2 regions of the Candidatus Pelagibacter sp. PS_44 genome follow, and region 2 is predicted to be linked to the other one. Evidence: riboswitches for the same ligand, from Rfam matches in the RefSeq annotation. Region 2 holds a riboswitch; the other holds the start of a gene.
The links. A riboswitch is a leader RNA that binds a small molecule or an ion and turns the genes downstream of it on or off. The one in region 2 is predicted to bind S-adenosylmethionine.
Positions count from the first base shown of each region.

Region 1: it holds a riboswitch for S-adenosylmethionine, as region 2 does, so the genes downstream of both, AC5SLO_RS02845 (O-acetylhomoserine aminocarboxypropyltransferase/cysteine synthase family protein) here and AC5SLO_RS01625 (homocysteine S-methyltransferase family protein) in region 2, are expected to answer to the same signal.

Region 1 is NZ_CM182063.1:514,418-517,813, reverse strand. Features, by position in the region: gene argC (N-acetyl-gamma-glutamyl-phosphate reductase) at 1-795, opposite strand, end outside; gene rpsI (30S ribosomal protein S9) at 829-1,269, opposite strand; gene rplM (50S ribosomal protein L13) at 1,271-1,732, opposite strand; SAM riboswitch class V at 1,872-1,940, shown strand; gene AC5SLO_RS02845 (O-acetylhomoserine aminocarboxypropyltransferase/cysteine synthase family protein) at 1,945-3,246, shown strand; gene AC5SLO_RS02840 (COX15/CtaA family protein) at 3,257-3,396, opposite strand, start outside.
Region 2 is NZ_CM182063.1:306,903-310,298, reverse strand. Features, by position in the region: gene moaB (molybdenum cofactor biosynthesis protein B) at 1-321, opposite strand, end outside; gene AC5SLO_RS01635 (sulfite exporter TauE/SafE family protein) at 340-1,086, shown strand; gene AC5SLO_RS01630 (2OG-Fe(II) oxygenase family protein) at 1,116-1,706, shown strand; SAM riboswitch class V at 1,796-1,859, shown strand; gene AC5SLO_RS01625 (homocysteine S-methyltransferase family protein) at 1,869-2,777, shown strand; gene AC5SLO_RS01620 (DUF3726 domain-containing protein) at 2,778-3,212, opposite strand; gene AC5SLO_RS01615 (DUF3726 domain-containing protein) at 3,221-3,388, opposite strand; gene AC5SLO_RS01610 (hypothetical protein) at 3,394-3,396, opposite strand, start outside.

The DNA of each region.
Region 1 (3,396 bases), 210 kb from region 2:
ATTAATCAACACTTTTTCTAATTTTTTAATTGTAGATCCTTTATTTAGCTCTACATAAATAGTGCTTAATATTCCTCTAAACATTGGGGTTAAATGTGGTGTAAAAGTAAAATTTACTTTCTTTTTTGTAAAAAAATTAAACTCTTGTTGTATTTCAGAATTGTGACGATGAGAACCAACGCCGTAGGCACTTAAAGATTCATAAAGGTTTTTATTTTTATATTTGTCATGTACTCCTCTTCCAGCTCCGGAATATCCCGATTTAGAGTCTATAATTATATTATTAACTTTAATTAAATTTTTTTTAATCAATGGAATTAACGGTAACAATATTGATGTTGGATAACAACCCGGGCAAGCAATAATATTAAAATTTTTAACTTTTTCACCTGTAATTTCAGGTAATGAATATATAGATTTTTTAATATTTGAAATTGATCTGTGTTTTTGTTTATACCATTTTAGATATAAGGATGCATTATTAAGTCTAAAATCTGCTGCCAAATCAATCAACACATTATGTTTTAATAAACTATTTGATATAGATTGAGCTTCACCATTTGGTAATGCGGTAAATACCAAATCAACTTCTTTTAAAAATGATTTATTAAATTTAGTAATCTTGGGTAAATTTTTTGATTTTAATGATTTTTCATAACTAGTAATTTTCTTACCCACAGATGAGCTACCACACAAATATTTTATATTAATATTTTTGTGTTTAACTAATAACTTTATTAATTGAACACCAATATAACCAGTTGAACCAGCAACTAAAACATTAAGCTTAGGCATTGTTTATTATAACTATTTTGAAATAAAAAAGAATTATCTTTTCGAGAATTGGAAGCTTCTTCTAGCTTTTTTACGACCAGGTTTTTTTCTTTCAACAGATCTTGAGTCTCTGGTGTTAAGTTTCTCTGTTTTTAGTGTACTTCTTAGTTCTGAGTCAAATAATATTAAGGCTTTTGCAATACCGTGAACCATTGCTCCTGCCTGTCCAGTGTGACCGCCTCCAGCGACACTACATCTAACATCATAAGCTGTTGCTTGATTAATAATTTCAAAAGGTCTAGTAATTTGCATTTTATGACTACCACTAGTGAAGTATTCATCCATTGTTCGACCATTAACATAAATTTTACCGGTCCCTTTTTTTAACCAAATTTTAGCAATTGATTTTTTTCTTCTGCCAGTAGCGTATTTGCTATCTTTAAAATCTAACTTGATCTTAGGTTTTTTTGATATTATTTGTGCTGTTTGTTCCATATTAATTTCTAATTAAATTTTTGCTATTTAATTTTCCTAAATCTAAAAGTTTTGGATTTTGAGCTGCATGAGGATGCTCTTCACCAGCATAAATTTTAACTTTAGTTAGTTGTTTTCTACCAAGAACACCTCCTGGTAACATTCTCTTAACCGCTAATTTTAAAGTCTCACCTGGTTTATTCTTTTCTAATAGTTTTTCAGGAGTTATTTCTTTAATTCCACCAGGGTGGCCCGTATGTCTATAGTATTTTTTGTCTTTAAATTTTTTTCCAGTAAATTTTGCATGTTCTATATTTTTAACAACTACAAAGTCACCATCATCCATGTGAGGTGTATAAGTAGTTTTGTTTTTTCCTCTAACAATCATTGCTATTATAGATGCTAGTCTTCCAACAACTGCTCCTTTAGCATCAATTTCAAACCAATTACTTGTTAATTCGCTACTTTTTAAAAATTTAGTCATAGAGCGTGGATTAATACTATTAATAATTATAAAGTCAATTTTATATTTCTCTTGCAATATAGCCATTTAATGGTAATTTTTGTTTGCCGATTTGTTCCTATTGCAGGCTAATAATTGCTAAAAAGGATTTTTTACCCACATTTTCGGTAGGCGCATTTGAACTGTATTGTATGCCTTGCATAAAGCAAAAATACTAAAAAAGGAGTATTAAGATGAGTACAAAAAGACAAAACCCAGAAACTATCGCATTGCATGGTGGTGATTATAGAAGTGATCCAACTACAAAAGCTGTAGCTGTCCCAATTTATAGAACAACTTCATATCTATTTGATAGCACTGAGCATGCGGCCAATTTATTTGGTCTAAAAGAGTTTGGAAATATCTACACAAGAATTATGAATCCAACCAATGATGTTCTTGAAAAAAGACTGGCTGCCTTAGATGGTGGATTAGCAAGTTTAACTGTCTCTTCTGGGCAAACAGCTTCAACCTTTGCTATCTTAAATGTTGCTCAGGCTGGGGATAACATTGTTAGTTCTACAGATCTTTATGGTGGAACTGTTTCATTGTTTACTCATACATTGAGTAAGCTTGGTATTGAAGTTAGATATGCTGATCCAGCAGATCCTAACAACTTTGAAAAAGCAATAGATGATAAAACTAGAGCTTTTTATGGGGAAACATTGCCCAATCCTTATTTAAGAGTATTTCCTATTAAGGAAGTTTCTGATATTGGAAAAAAATATAATATTCCATTAATAGTTGATAACACCGCCGCCCCTATCATCTGTAAGCCAATAGAGCATGGAGCTGCAATAGTGGTTTACTCACTTACAAAATATATAGGTGGACATGGTACAGTTGTGGGTGGAGCACTAATTGATGGTGGAAATTTTGATTGGACAGCCAATCCAAAAAGACAACCCTTGTTTAATGAACCTGATGCAAGTTATGGTGGCGTAGTATGGGGTAAGGCAGTTCCTGAATTAACTGGCGCCAATGTATCCTTTGCTGTTAGAGCAAGAGTTACTCTTTTGAGAGATCTTGGAGCTGCATTAGCTCCTGATAATGCTTTTGGAATAATTCAAGGACTTGAGACAGTAGCCTTGAGGATGAAACAACATTGCTCTAATGCGGAAAAAACAGTGGATCATTTATCTAATCATAAAAAAGTTTCTAGAGTGATTTACCCAACCAAATATGAAGGAGATATTGGTAAAAGAGCAAAAAAATATCTTGATGGAGGAAATGGTGCTTTAATAGGAATAGAACTAAAAGGTGGCATTGAGTCTGGTAAGAAATTTATAGAAGCTTTAAAAATGTTTTATCATGTAGCAAATATAGGAGATGCTAGAAGCTTAGCTATACATCCGGCAACGACAACTCATAGCCAACTCACGGAGCAAGAATTAAGTGCTGCAGGAGTTACTCCTGGATATATAAGACTGTGTATAGGATTAGAACATATTGACGATATAATAGATGATCTTGATCAAGCACTTAGTGCTTCATAACAATTCTTTATCATTTTAAAAAACCGCTTGAGTTTTTATAAATGAGTAAAATATAGGTTGTTAATACAAAAATAGAACCTAACTGGTGTAGTGATGCATACTTTATCTCTACACCAGATATTAATGTAATGATTCCTAATAATATTTGAA
Region 2 (3,396 bases):
ACCAACTGTTTTTAAACTTATCGTTCTAAACACCTCTCCAAAACCTGGAATATGTTTGTCAGCTATTTCGTTTATTGCCTCTGGTGTAATATCTCGACCCGTAAGTCCAGTGCCACCTGTTGTAATTACAACGTCTATTTCAGATTGATTAATCCAATCTTTAAGGATTTTAATAATGTCTTCTTTATTATCTTTACAAATTTTTCTATCTACTAATTTATGTTTAGCCTCCTCTATTTTTTTTACTAAGATCGCACCTGACTTATCATTCTCAAAAGTTCTGGTGTCCGTAACAGTTAAAAGTGCTATATTTACAATCATAAATTTAAAATAATTATTGTGATCATATTATCATTTTTATTTCTTCTAACAGCAACTTTATACTCTAGTGTTGGATTTGGTGGTGGCTCTACCTATCTAGCTCTTCTGTTGATTTGGGATGTTCCTTACTTAATCTTTCCTGTAATTGCTCTTTTTTGTAATATCATTGTCGTGTCAGGAAATTGTATTAACTATATTAAAGCTGGAAATATCAATCTTAAGATCCTTGCCCCATTTTTAATATCATCTGTCCCACTTGCATTCATAGGTGGCTCTTTATCAATAAATAAAGAAATTTTTGAAATTTTACTTTTTGTAGTCTTAACACTAGCAGGAGCTTTACTTCTTGTGAAATTTAAATCTTTTGATCAAAAGATTGAAGTTTATAAAGAGATGCCAAAAATGTTATCATTATTAATAGGCGCATCTATTGGATTTGTGTCTGGTGTAGTTGGAATTGGTGGTGGAATTTTCTTAAGCCCCATATTGTTATTGATTAGAGCAGATAAAGTAAAAAATATTGCAACTGCCGCATCATTATTCATACTGATTAATTCTCTATCAGGTCTTGCTGGTCAATCTACAAAGTCATCAATAATAAATGGGCTTTATGATTATTGGCCATTATTTTTGTTTGTTTTAATAGGCGGTCAACTAGGAAACTATTTAAATCTTAAAATTTTTCCTGCAAGAATGTTGGCTCTAGTGACATCAGCACTTGTCATATTTGTCGCTATTCGAATAGGATTGAAGTTGTTTGCATAACGAAAGTATTAAATTATTATAGATAGAATATGAAAACATTTAGAGCTTTTGGACCAACTATAGGAAAAACAAAGTTATCCAAAAAAATTATTAGTATATTAAATAATCACGTTGATAAGACTCAATCATCTATAAAAAATGATTATAGTTCTAAACTAGCAAGTCAAATTAAGAGTGAAATCAAGATACCTAAAACAATAGTTAATAAAAATTTGTCTAAAGAAATAATAAAAAATATCAAAGTTTATCTTGATAAGTCAGAAGTTAAAAAAATTAAAGAAATTAAGATAATTAACCTATGGGTAGTAAGACAATTAAAAAATGAGTATAACCCCATTCATTATCATGGAGGACAATTATCAGGGGTTGGCTATCTTAAAATCCCAAAAGATATGAATCAAAATAAATTTCTTAAGAATAAAAAGATTAAAACTAATGGAACTATTGATTTTATCAATGGTCAAAAAAATTTTTTAAGTAAAAGCATCTACAATTTAAACCCTAAATTAGGGGATTTATTAATTTTTCCTAATTATTTAATGCACACAGCTTACCCATTTAATGTTGATGGTGAGAGAAGATCCTTCTCATTTAATGCTAAAATATTATTTAAGAAGTGATTTACTAATTAGTCTATTAGATATATAAATACATTAACCGATTTGATCCATATTGCAGGTACTAACTGCTAAAAAGGAAATCATTAGATAATTGGTAAAGGTAGTTGGACTATATTGTGCACCTGGCATAAAGCTAAAGCACTAAAAAAGTAAGGAGTAAAAATGGATATTAATTTTTTTAAAACAACACGAATTCTAGATGGTGGTATGGGGCAAGAATTATTAGCTCGTGGTATGAAACCTAATGGAACATTGTGGAGTGCTAATGCATTGCTTAAAGAAGAATATCATCAGCTATTATTAGATACTCATTTAGATTTTATTAAAGCTGGAGCTGAAGTTATTGTTACCACAACTTTTACAACTAGAAGAGTTAGGTTACGTGATAATAAAGTTGAGGATAAATTTGAATACCTAAATAAAAAAGCTGGGGAGATAGCTCAAAAAGCTAAAAAACAATTTCCACATATTTTTATAGCCGGGGGTCTTCCACCTCAATATTTAACTTACGAAGAAGATACGAGAGCAAATGAAGAAATTAAACAAAATTTTTATGATCAAGCAAAATTACTTGATCCATATGTTGACTTTTTTTATTTAGATGTTTTATCAAGTGTTAAAGAATTCAGACTAGCAATTGAAGCAATCCAGGATTTCAAAAAACCTTATCTGATGGGCGCACACATATCTGAGGGTGTTAATCTTCCAAGTGGTGAAAAAATATCTGATATTATAAATAATATTGACCACAAAAATTTACTTGGGGTAATCTTGTCTTGTATTTCACCTGAAAATTTTTCTAAAAATTTGGAAGAGGTTAGAAATTTGGGTATTCCTTTTGGATTTAAGTTTAATGCATTTGAAACAACCAAGCCCAAAAATGGATATACTAATCATTATAATAAAAGTAAAACAGGAAATCCAAATGAGTTTTTAGGTCAAAGAAAAGATTTAACACCTCAATTTATGGCTAAATTTGTTAAAAAATTTAAAGATGATGGTGCTACTATTTTAGGTGGATGTTGTGAAACAAGGCCATCTCATATTAAAGCAATGAGTGAAATTAGATAGCTAATCGTTATCTGTTAATCCAGCACCAGCTCCACTTTGTTTTAATGATTCATTTTCTTCAACAAATGTTTCCTCTGAAAGTTTATAAAGTTCATTCCATTCTTCAATATTAAAGGAATCTCTATTTTCGATAACTTTAAAATAAATATTGTCAGCAATCTCAATAATTTCATTTTTTGCATAATTTGAATAAATATTATTATTAAAATTTAATAGAAACTCTTTATCATCAATCTTTAAGAAAATTCTTTTTCCAATTACTGCTGTAGCTCGACTTATAAATGGTAGAAAAAGTAAAGGATAGAGTACCTTTTTAAAGTTTATCTGGTTTAATTTTTCTAAAGTTTTGATTTGATCTAAAACATTTACTCCAGAAATTATTGGACAATATCCGTCTCTATTTGCTATGTTGTCTTGATTAATCATACTAATCATATCAAGACTTAATTTTTTTTTTTCTTAAAAAAACTATTAAGATTTTTAATTCCAGGCAGATTGAAAATCTCGAGCAATCTTATATTCTTTGCAACTTCTTCTGCAATGCCCCAGGAATAACCGGCAGCTCTACTTGCTCTTTTTGAAACAGTTTCAATTTCACTTAAAGACTTCATCTTCTTTA